DNA from 3 places in the Photorhabdus temperata genome. Region 1 is predicted to be linked to each of the others. Evidence: riboswitches for the same ligand, from Rfam matches in the RefSeq annotation. Region 1 holds a riboswitch; each other region holds the start of a gene.
What was found. Region 1 has a riboswitch for thiamine pyrophosphate ahead of thiD (bifunctional hydroxymethylpyrimidine kinase/phosphomethylpyrimidine kinase). Riboswitches for the same ligand answer to the same signal wherever they lie in the genome.

Region 1 (3,993 bases):
CAATGTTATTGAAGGTGAAAGCCCATTTGTCATGATTTTTCATAACCTGGATAGTTTCTGGGTAGCTAATGTTCTGAATGTTGTTGTTCTGACTGCTGCATTGTCCGTTTATAACAGCGGTGTATATTGTAACAGCCGGATGCTGTACGGTTTAGCAAAGCAAGGCAATGCACCCGGAATGCTGAAAAAAGTTAATGAGAGTGGTGTTCCTACCAAAGCAATCGTGATGTCTGCATTGGCGACGTCAATTGGTGTCTTGATTAACTATGTCATGCCGGGCAAAGCATTTGAATTATTGATGGCGCTGGTGGTGACAACACTGGTTATTAACTGGGTCATGATCTGTATGGCGCATTTAAAATTCCGGGCAAAGAAAGTTAAAGAGGGGGTAGAACCGTCATTTAAAGCATTCTGGTACCCGTTTAGTAATTATCTGTGTCTGGTTTTCCTGGCCTTTATACTGGTCATTATTTTGATGATGGACAGTATCCGTATTTCAGTCATTTTGATGCCATTCTGGATTGGTATTCTATGGCTCGGATTTCTCATATCCCATTCCCGCAAGAATAAAATGGAAACCATGAACCAGGGATAACACACACCTGGATTATCATGATAAGGATACCAGGCTGATGTCACCCACAGCCTGGTATTTTTTTATCTGGTTACCATTGCCAGCGTAACCAGGCGAAGAGTACGTTACCGTTATTATATGTGCCGGGAATGTATGTCCCCTGAAACGATAACCGATTATATTCTATGGAGAATAGTGGCAGTGGGAGTGGAATAGGGACATAGTAATACTCATGACGGGCTGTGACACTTAAAGTGAAGCCAATACCCATTCGGAGGCCATCTAAATCACCGGGTATCCACATTTTCTGAAAACCATAACCAACGATGGGTTCTAAACGGTTATGAGAGTCCATAAAAGCCATAGCATAGAGAGAATGCCAGTCATTGTCTTCGTCGTAACGGTATTTACCATAACCGAAACCCCAGGGCCGCTCATTATATTTTTCAATTTTTTCTTCATCGTAGGTAAATCTGTTATGCCAGGTAATTACCGGCAGATAAAGTTCATTGCTGGGTGCATCCCAAGTGAGAGCGACATTATTGCTGAATTTTCCCCATAAACTGTCTGAACTGTTGTCATTACTGGCTTGTGTAGGGGATTGCATGGTTGTTAATGATTGATTGTTGGTATTTGCTGTTGTTGCAAACACTGTCCCAGGTGAGACGAGAAAAGTTACTGTTAGGGCACAGGCTGCGGTTAAATCAAACTTCATTATTTATTGCTCCAATTTCCCGGCGACATAAATTGGGAAGATCTTTTGTATCACGTAAAATATGACAAACATCTAAATTCAGGAATTCTACTCTTGCTATTTTAAATAAAACTTAAACGAGAAATTAATATTAAGATGTTATATGTATTAAATGAGTATATTTAATACTGATATTTGGACTGACGAATATTGGGAAATGTGTTGACTCTTTCTTTCACCCAAAGAGGGGGGATGCGCGCCTGTAGACATACCACAGATATAAAGATTCTAACAATAAGAAAGGCAAAATAAATTAATATTATTTATATGATTTGAAGTTTTGTTGAGTGGATAAACTGTAAGCTAATTAGGATAACCTTGGATTTTCAAATTTTTGCGGTTATGTTAAACAATAATTGTTGTTAAGAATTTTAAATATGTGCGTTAGCTCCATAGCTGATAAAAAATGGCTTGCCATCATATTAAGAATATGTGATAAATCGTTCGGGTAAACGAGGTACGGTTCTGTTAATAGCAGCAACTCGCTCTGGTTTTTATGTTGCGCCGAACGGCGAATTAGAATTAAGTGATCCAAAGGAAATTCTTAAAATGGCAAAAATCACTGGTACTGTAAAGTGGTTCAACGAATCTAAAGGTTTTGGTTTTATTACTCCAGCTGATGGCAGCAAAGATGTATTTGTACATTTTAGCGCTATTCAGAGCGAAGGTTTTAAAACTTTGGCAGAAGGTCAAAAAGTTGAGTTTGAAATTCAGGACGGTCAGAAAGGTCCTTCTGCGGCAAACGTCACAGCAGCATAACTTCTTTTTGTCAATCATTTTGAATTGACGAAGTAAATTTGTTGTCTTAATTGGTTTTTTATTGGCAACAATGACATACCGATATCACCCTGTTGGTTATCTGATAGGGTGTTTTTGTTTTGACTCGGGGTGCTCTTCACTGAGCTGAGATGAACCCGTAATACCTGATCTGGATAATGCCAGCGTAGGGAAGTCAAGGTGTCTTTTTCCTGATACCTGCTTTTCTTTTGCTGGTGGGAAGGAGTACCTATGGTAAGAATCAATTCACTGACAATTGCCGGGACTGATCCTAGCGGTGGCGCCGGTATTCAAGCTGATCTAAAAACTTTCTCTGCGCTTGGTGCTTATGGCACAACAGTAATGACAGCTCTTGTCGCACAAAATACGCATGGCGTGCAATCTGTTTATGACATAGATCCTGCTTTCGTTGCTGCACAGCTTGAGTCTGTGCTGTCAGACATCAGAATCGATAGCGCCAAGATAGGCATGTTATCTAATGCGGCCAATGTTGCAGTAGTTGCAGACGCAATAAGCCGTTATTCAGTACCTTATGTTGTATTGGATACGGTGATGATTGCGAAAAGCGGTGATCCGCTGCTGGCGCCGGAAGCGGTTTCTGCGGTTGTTGAACGGCTGCTACCGAAGGTGTCGTTGATGACGCCGAATTTGCTGGAAGCCGCAACCATATTGAGATGCGCTGTAGCAGAAACCGAAGCAGACATGCAAAAACAAGGACGTGAATTATTATCACTGGGATGTGAAGCGGTTTTACTTAAAGGCGGACATCTTACCGACGGTGAAAGCCCTGATTGGCTATTTACGGGGAAGGGAGAATGGCGTTTCACTGCTCCCAGAATCAATACTCGTCATACTCATGGTACAGGGTGTACGCTTTCCGCTGCATTAGCGGCTTTGCGTCCACGTTATCCGGATTGGCAGACAACGCTTCCTGTTGCCAAATTATACCTCCAGACGGCATTAGAACAGGCAGATTCTCTGGATGTCGGAACCGGAATTGGACCTGTACATCATTTTCATCAGTGGTGGTGAGGGAGCGTGATTCGGTGATAATGAGTCATGAAGGGTAAGATGCCTGTGCTATGAGAGCAATATGGCTCAGAATGTGTAATGTCTTCACGATTTTATTCATCATCACCGATGACAAGCCTTATTAAGCGATAGTCACTTGCTGATCCAGATAGACATCTTGAACCGCATTAATCAGTTCAACACCCTCTTTCATGGATTTTTTGAAAGCTTTACGACCGAGGATCAACCCCATACCACCTGCACGTTTATTAATGACGGCGGTACGAACTGAATCACTCAAATCATTATCACCGGATGCGCCGCCTGAGTTAATCAAGCCGGCACGACCCATGTAGCAATTAGCTATCTGATAACGAACCAGATCGATTGGGTGATCGGTGGTTAAATTGGTATAAACACGCTTATCTGTATGACCAAAACCAATCGCAGTATAGCCGCCATTATTTTCAGCCATTTTCTGTTTAACGATATCGGCACCGATAGTGGCGGCTAAATGGTTAGCCTGACCGGTTAAATCAGCGCTGGCGTGATAATCCACTCCCTCTTTTTTGAAGGCGGAGTTACGCAGGTAGGCCCATAATACCGTGACCATACCCAATTCATGCGCTCGTTCAAAAGCTGCTGAGATTTCCTCGATTTGACGACGTGATTCAGCAGAGCCAAAGTAAATCGTTGCACCAACGGCTACCGCGCCCATCTCAAATGCCTGTTCAACGCTGGCATATAAAGTTTGATCATATTGGGCAGGATAACTCAATGTTTCATTGTGGTTCAGTTTAACCAGAAACGGGATCTTATGAGCATAGCGACGGGAAACTGCGGATAACACGCCATAAGTAGAGGCGACACAGTTACA
Region 2 (3,993 bases), on a different contig from region 1:
CCGGGATCCCCATCGCACGAACCAATATGGCAGAGTGTGAATGCGTCGCGCCATCACGAACAATAACCCCTGCTAATCTTTCCTGCGGCATTTCTGCCAATAGGTTAACACTCAGTTCATCAGCAACCAGAATAAACCATTCAGGCCACTGATGGCTGACAGTCGGTGAATCATCCAGATGAAACAGTAATCGTTGTCCAAGCGCCCGCAGATCCGATGCCCTTTCCCGCATATAAGCGTCCTGTAAGCCGGCAAATTGCTCTGCGTATTTCTCAATAACTTGTTTAACCGCCCATTGCGCGACAAATCCCTGCTCAATACAAGAAAACAGATCTTGTTTCAGTTGAGGGTCATTCAAAAGGTAGGAATAGAGATCAAAAATCGCAGCACTCTCTTTTTGAGAGCCGGTAGTAAAACGCTTACTGAGCCGCCGGCATTCCGCCATCGTATCTTCAAGCGCCTGAATCAGACGAGAGCGTTCCGCAGCATGATCAAGGGTTGATGCTTCAAAAATTTGTTCAAGTGAAGGCTGGGAACAATCCTGCCAACCCTGGGCCATGACGATGCCACTGGAAATCGCCAATGCTTTAATTCGGGTCTGCCGGTAGTGACCAAACAAACCCTTGGTCTGCGCCTGAGCAAGAATCACGGCCAGCTGTGTCGCAAGCGTCACCATAAAGGATTCTTCGGTCTCATTAAACAAACGTTGTTCCTGCTGTTGAACGACCAGAACGCCTTGCAACTGACGGCGATAAATAACGGGAACTCCCAAAAAAGCGCGGAAGTTATCTTCCTTAACCTGAGGCAGGTATTTGAAACTCGGATGACTGCGTACATCCGCCAAATTAATCAGTTCAGATAATTGACCAACTTGTCCAACGACTCCCTCACCAAATGCCAGACTAATAGTTCCGCCCCGGGGTTTCCTCAATCCTCGGGTTGCCATCAGGTAATAACACTGCCGTTGATGATCAGCAAGATAGATAGAGCACACATCTGTGCTCATCGCCAGGCAAGTCTCATTCACCAATAGCTCAAGCGCTTCGGCCAGATTGGTTGCCATAGCAACTTTTTCAACAATTTCCCGCAAGCGCATAAGCATGGAACTAACCTAACTTCTTTTGCGACGATAAGAATATGAAGAACGCGACAACGATATGCTTTCTTGCATTGGCATCACAACCGAAGCAAATTCCTTCATCACACGCCGGTAAACATCGCGCTTAAAAGAGACAACCTGCCGGACAGGATACCAATAGCTGACCCAGCGCCAGCCATCAAACTCCGGGGTGTTACTGTGCTGCACATTAATATCTTCTTCATCACAAAGCAGTTGTAATAAAAACCACCGCTGCTTTTGGCCAATACAGACAGGTCTTGTATCCCAACGCACCAAACGCTTGGGTAATTTGTAACGTAACCAATTACGGGTAGAGGTCAGAACGCGTACATCTTTCCGACCTAAACCCACTTCTTCATACAGTTCCCGGTACATAGCCTGCTCTGGTGATTCCCCCGGATTAATCCCCCCCTGAGGGAATTGCCAGGAATGTTGCCCATAACGCCGGGCCCACAAAACCTGGCCTTGTCGATTACAAATTACAATTCCTACATTCGGGCGGTAGCCATCATCATCGATCACCAGACTACCTCAATAAACTAAATTTGAAAGATGACTAATTGTTTCACACTACCCTCAAGTGGTAAACCTCTATCATTGGACTTTGCAGTCGCTAGCTAAATCTCTACAATAGCGCCATCTCAACGGGGTGCTGGCTGTTTAAAACAGTCTTGCTGAGAGTAAACCCGCCGAACCTGATCCGGCTAATACCGGCGTAGGGATTTGAGCTGCTAATTGTTTCGCAGAAATTATCTTTCCGTTTAGCGCGCCCTCAGATCCTTTGCCAATCCTCTTAAATTAAGGAGAGCAAAGTGTTTAAGACGTTATTTTCCAAATTAATCGTACTGACGGTACTGTCAGCCTCTGCTTTGTTATTGAGTCAAGTTGCACAGGCAAAGCCGGTATTAACTGTCTACACCTATGATTCTTTTGCCACCGAATGGGGACCAGGGCCTGCGATTAAAAAAGCGTTTGAAGCTGAATGTGACTGTGAACTGAAATTTGTTGCTCTGGAAGATGGTGTGTCCCTGCTCAACCGCCTCAGAATGGAGGGAAAGCGCACGGCTGCCGATATTATCCTAGGTCTGGATAACAACTTGATTCAAGCGGCCCAACAAACCGGTCTGTTCACTGAAAGCCAAGTGGATACCCACAAACTGAAACTGCCTGTGCCATGGAATAACAACGTATTTATTCCTTACGACTATGGTTACTTTGCCTTCATTTACAACAAAAATACGTTGCCAAATCCGCCAAAGAGCATGGATGAACTGATCAACAGTCAGAATAACTGGAAAGTGATCTATCAAGATCCCCGCACCAGCACACCAGGGCAAGGCTTGCTGTTGTGGATGCAGAAAATTTATGGTGATGATGCCCCACAAGCCTGGCAAAAACTGGCAAAGAAAACACTGACAGTCACCAAAGGCTGGAGTGAAGCTTATGGTCTGTTCCTGAAAGGCGAAGGCGATTTGGTCCTGAGCTATACCTCTTCACCGGGCTATCACATTTTGTCTGAGAAGAAAGACTATTATGCTGCGGCAACGTTTAGTGAAGGTCATTACCTGCAAGTCGAAGTTGCCGCCCAACTAGCCTCCAGCAAGCAACCGGAACTTGCCCAGAAATTTATGCGATTTATATTAACTCCGGCTTTCCAACAGGAAATTCCAACCACTAACTGGATGTATCCGGTTATTGATATCCAACTACCAGAAGTTTATTCACAGCTTTCAATACCAGAAAAATCATTACAGTACCGCGCAGAAGACGTCGCAAAACACCGTAATCAATGGATTCGTGCATGGCAAAGCGCTGTCAGCCGCTGATAGCCGGATGGCTGTTGCCGGGGGCGATTGCCTCCGGTCTTTTGCTATTGGTCGCTTTACTGGCATTCGGTACACTTTGGTTTAACGCGCCTGAAGGCGACTGGTACTTGCTGACAGAAGATCGCTATTTGTGGCATGTGGTGCGTTTTACATTCTGGCAAGCTTTTTTATCGGCTCTGTTTTCTGTTATACCCGCTATTTTTCTTTCCCGAGCACTCTATCGCCGTCATTTTCCAGGCCGGACCTTGTTTCTGCGCCTGTGTGCTATGACGCTGGTTTTGCCTGTACTGGTCGCTCTGTTTGGCATTTTGACTGTCTATGGCAGAGTCGGCTGGCTGGCGCAGTTCTGTGAATGGGCCGGTATTCATTACCATTTCACACCTTACGGTTTACAGGGAATTTTGCTGGCGCATATCTTCTTTAATATGCCACTGGCAACACGGCTGTTACTGCAATCACTGGAAAACATTGCGGTGGAACAACGGCAGTTAGCCGCACAGTTAGGCATGAATGAATGGCAACATTTTCGTTTCGTTGAATGGCCTTACCTACGCCGCCAAATCCTGCCAACCGGCGCGCTGATTTTTATGCTCTGCTTCGCCAGTTTTGCCACAGTGCTGGCTTTAGGTGGCGGGCCTGCGGCAACGACTATCGAGCTGGCAATCTATCAGGCGTTAAGCTATGACTACGATCTCAGCCGTGCCGCGTTACTGGCTTTGATTCAGCTGACTTGCTGTCTTGGTCTTGTTCTTCTTAGTCAGAAAATTAACAGCGCTCTGTCCATCGGCTATAGCAATCAACAGCAGTGGCGTAATCCACAAGATACTTTACTGAGAAAAATCTGCGACAGCATGTTAATTACCGCAGCATTGTTACTGCTGGTTCCCCCATTGTTGGCTGTTGTCGTAGATGGTCTGAACAGCGGGTTATTCAACGTATTGCGCCAGCCTGTATTGTGGCAGGCATTTATCACATCCGTTGTGATTGCGTTAGGCGCCGGATTATTGTGTGTTTTATTTACGATGATGTTGCTGTGGAGCAGCCGCG
Region 3 (3,993 bases), on a different contig from region 1:
ATCATATTCCCAGGCAATTTTGGTCAGTTCGCCTAATGTATGTAACTCTGCAAACTGGGCTTCATCATTGGCATCTTGAATAGAGCCGGGGCGCAAGCCATCCCCTAATGATAGAGAAACATCATAAGCGGCACAGATTTCACAAATCTCGCGAAAATGTTGGTAGAGGAAGTTTTCCTGATGATGAGATAAGCACCATTTCGCCATAATTGAGCCACCGCGGGAGACGATCCCGGTTAGGCGTTTGGCTGTCATCGGTACATAGCGCAGCAGAACGCCGGCGTGAATAGTGAAGTAATCCACCCCTTGTTCCGCTTGTTCCAGCAAGGTATCACGGAACATTTCCCAGGTGAGGTTTTTCGCTACGCCATTAACTTTTTCCAGAGCTTGATAAATGGGGACGGTACCGATAGGAACCGGGCTGTTACGCAAGATCCATTCGCGGGTTTCGTGGATATAACGGCCAGTGGAGAGATCCATTACCGTATCCGCTCCCCAACGGGTAGACCAGATTAGCTTTTCTACTTCCTCTTCAATAGAAGAGGTCACTGAAGAGTTACCGATATTGGCGTTAACCTTCACCAGAAAATTACGACCAATAATCATGGGTTCTGATTCAGGATGATTGATATTGGCAGGGATAATTGCCCGACCCGCCGCGACTTCCTGACGGACAAATTCTGGTGTGATATTTTCTGGCAACTGAGCGCCGAAGCCTTGTCCGGCATGTTGTTGGCGTAGCACATCACCGCGGATACGTTCACGCCCCATATTTTCCCGTAGTGCAATAAATTCCATTTCCGGCGTGATGATGCCTTTACGGGCATAGTGCAATTGAGTCACGCGTTTGCCTTTACCAGCTTTTAATGGATGAGGGCGGTTATTGAAACGTAAATGATCGAGGCCAGCATCCGCCAGACGTTGTTGAGTAAAATCAGAGCTGAGGGCAGTAACAGGTTCAGTATCTTGACGTTCGTCGATCCATTGCTGGCGCAGTTTAGTTAACCCAACATGCACATCTAGCATGGAATCAGGATCGCCATAAGCGCCGGAAGTATCATAAACAGGGATAGCTTCGTTTTCCTCATATTGAGGTTTTTCTTTAGTTCCACTGATCAAAGTAGGTGATAACTGAATTTCCCGCATTGGGACTTGGATATCGTCACGTGAACCTTGGAGATAAATTCGTCGTGAGTTAGGGAATGAGACTCCCTGAATAGAATTAATAAATTCCTGAGCGGCATCGCGTTGAGCTTTACGTGGACGTGCCGGGCTGGGTTTTGGCGAAATATCAGTTGCAGGGATAACAATATTATTAGACATAGCAAATTCCTAACCGTGTTATTGGGAAAGTTGCTTGTCTGGAGCTCGCAGGGAGTAATAATTGATGGCTGAATGGACTCTTAGAAAACCTGGTGAGCCGACAGCGGTTGATTACTCTTGTTCCCTTCGCGGGTCTTAACCCGATCAGGTTCCGCGGATCCCGAATTAACGGTCTCAGCCTGTGTATGCTGCGATAAAACAGCTTACGCTAGGCACTCCGACAAGAAAGTAAACATTAGTATAGAAGGGATTATGAAAACTACAACCCTTGATAAATGAAAGTATTTACAATGACCAGGTTAATTGTTTCCAGCCATGTTGTTCTGCCTCAGCTTGCAAACGGGTATCGGCATTGACAGTAATCACCTCATCGGCAAACTGACACATCGGCAGATCATTAATCGAATCACTGTAAAAACGGATAGTTTCAGGATGACTATTTTGTTGCTCCAGCCACTGTTTCATTCGTTTTACTTTACCTTCACGAAAAGTGGCAATGCCGTCTATTTTGCCGGTATAACAGCTGTTTTCTACTACCATATCAATGCCCAGTGCAGTGTGAATACCAAATTCGGCAGCAATCTTTTTCACGATAAAAGAGACGGTGGCTGAGATAATAATGACCGGAACCTGTTGTTGTTGATATTCTTCAAGCAGAGCTTTAGCTTGTGGATAAAACCGTGGTCTGATTCTTTCTGCGACAAATTCGGTTAGCCAGGTATCAACTTGTTCTTGCGGAACCTGATGCAATGTTTGCAGGCTAAATGCCAGATAGTCATTCATATTCAACATACCTGCATTGTAATCAGCCATCATTTTTTCATCTGCTTCGATAAAACTGGGATCAGTAATTATGCCTTTTTCCCATAAGAATTCTGTCCATATAGCGCTGGAATCACCGGAGATTAAGGTGTCATCCAGATCAAACACGGCAAGCAGTTGTGGCATGATGTTGTGTTCCTCAAGTCAAAGCACGTTGATAGCTGAGAATAATGCTTGTAATACTGTGTAGTGACCAATAGCAATAAAAGCACGTTTTTCTGACTAGAAAGCGTATGATTTATACAAATATTAATCGTAATTATGATGTCATGATGATGCAACAACAAATCACAGGAACAGAACGTGGCTGGTGGATTATCAGCTATGAAAATCGTATTTGGCTCCCGGAAGGGGAATTACCTTTTGGAATTGCTGTCCAATGGTCATTGCAAGGAAAAATAGCGTGGCCTATTGGTGAATGGCAGGGTGAGAAAGTTTGGCTTATTTGTCAGAAAATGGCTTCAGATATGGTTTCGCTGCGGCAAATTATTTCAAGTGATAGTGGGCTGTTTCAGTTAGCTGGCCGTGGAGTGCAGTTGGCGGAGTTTTATCGCTCTCATCGGTATTGTGGTTATTGCGGTAGTGAAATGTATCATAGTGTCAGTGAATGGGCTTGTTTGTGCCATCACTGTCATGAACGTTATTATCCTCAGATCGCGCCTTGCATTATTGTCGGTATTCGTCGCAATGATCAGATTCTGCTGGCGCAGCATCAGCACCATCGTGGAGGGGGGTACACAGTACTGGCAGGATTTGTTGAAGTCGGTGAAACACTTGAAGAAGCGGTATCCCGTGAAGTAATGGAAGAGAGTAATATTAAAATCTGCAACTTACGTTATGTGGCTTCTCAACCGTGGCCTTTTCCTCATTCATTGATGATGGCATTTCTGGCTGATTATGACAGCGGTGAAATCCGTCATGATCCGAAAGAGCTAATTAGTGCAGACTGGTATCGCTATGATCAACTGCCATTGATCCCGCCAGCCAATACGATAGCCCGCCGGTTGATTGAAGACACGGTTGTTTTATGCCGAAATGCGTAATGTACTGTTTGGCGCGATTCAGCGGGAGAGATTTGTCTGCCATGCTACAATGGCAGCAAATCATTGCAGCCAGATAATATTGCGGCCAATAAATAAATGGAGCCTGTTATGAATGAGTTGAAAAACGACCGCTATTTGCGAGCTTTACTGCGCCAACCCGTTGATGTTACACCTGTATGGATGATGCGTCAGGCTGGTCGTTATTTGCCGGAATATAAGGCTAGCCGTACCGAAGCAGGTGATTTTATCTCTCTGTGTAAGAACACTGAACTTGCCTGCGAAGTCACTTTACAGCCTTTGCGGCGTTATCCATTAGATGCGGCGATTCTCTTCTCTGATATTCTCACTATTCCTGATGCAATGGGATTGGGACTCTATTTTGAGGCAGGCGAAGGCCCGCGTTTTAAATCCCCTATTTTGAGTCGTGCTGATGTAGAAAAACTACCGGTTCCTGATCCTGAAATGGAGCTGGGTTATGTGATGGATGCAGTGCGTACCATCCGTAAGGCACTGGCGGGTCAGGTTCCTTTGATTGGCTTTTCCGGTAGCCCGTGGACACTGGCGACTTATATGGTGGAAGGCGGCAGTAGTAAGGCATTTACTAAAATCAAAAAAATGATGTATGCCGAACCCACCGTCATGCACTTATTACTGGGTAAACTGGCAGACAGTGTTATTCTTTACCTTAATGCCCAGATTAAAGCGGGCGCTCAGTCCGTGATGATTTTCGATACTTGGGGAGGCGTGCTGACTGGTTGGGATTATCGCGAGTTTTCCCTGCGTTATATGCACAAAATTGTTGATG

Region 2: linked by a shared signal. The riboswitch ahead of thiB (thiamine ABC transporter substrate binding subunit) and the one ahead of thiD (bifunctional hydroxymethylpyrimidine kinase/phosphomethylpyrimidine kinase) in region 1 are both predicted to bind thiamine pyrophosphate.
Region 3: linked by a shared signal. The riboswitch ahead of thiC (phosphomethylpyrimidine synthase ThiC) and the one ahead of thiD (bifunctional hydroxymethylpyrimidine kinase/phosphomethylpyrimidine kinase) in region 1 are both predicted to bind thiamine pyrophosphate.

The regions. Positions count from the first base shown of each region.
Region 1 covers NZ_JAJAFX010000015.1:75,347-79,339, reverse strand. The annotation lists gene LGZ99_RS08015 (amino acid permease) at 1-595, shown strand, start outside; gene pagP (lipid IV(A) palmitoyltransferase PagP) at 666-1,289, opposite strand; gene cspE (transcription antiterminator/RNA stability regulator CspE) at 1,878-2,087, shown strand; TPP riboswitch at 2,203-2,295, shown strand; gene thiD (bifunctional hydroxymethylpyrimidine kinase/phosphomethylpyrimidine kinase) at 2,337-3,137, shown strand; gene fbaB (class I fructose-bisphosphate aldolase) at 3,259-3,993, opposite strand, start outside.
Region 2 covers NZ_JAJAFX010000001.1:42,175-46,167, reverse strand. The annotation lists gene ptsP (phosphoenolpyruvate--protein phosphotransferase) at 1-1,102, opposite strand, end outside; gene rppH (RNA pyrophosphohydrolase) at 1,112-1,642, opposite strand; TPP riboswitch at 1,756-1,860, shown strand; gene thiB (thiamine ABC transporter substrate binding subunit) at 1,933-2,946, shown strand; gene thiP (thiamine/thiamine pyrophosphate ABC transporter permease ThiP) at 2,922-3,993, shown strand, end outside.
Region 3 covers NZ_JAJAFX010000032.1:6,065-10,057, reverse strand. The annotation lists gene thiC (phosphomethylpyrimidine synthase ThiC) at 1-1,323, opposite strand, end outside; TPP riboswitch at 1,428-1,553, opposite strand; gene LGZ99_RS13705 (HAD family hydrolase) at 1,609-2,271, opposite strand; gene nudC (NAD(+) diphosphatase) at 2,421-3,188, shown strand; gene hemE (uroporphyrinogen decarboxylase) at 3,297-3,993, shown strand, end outside.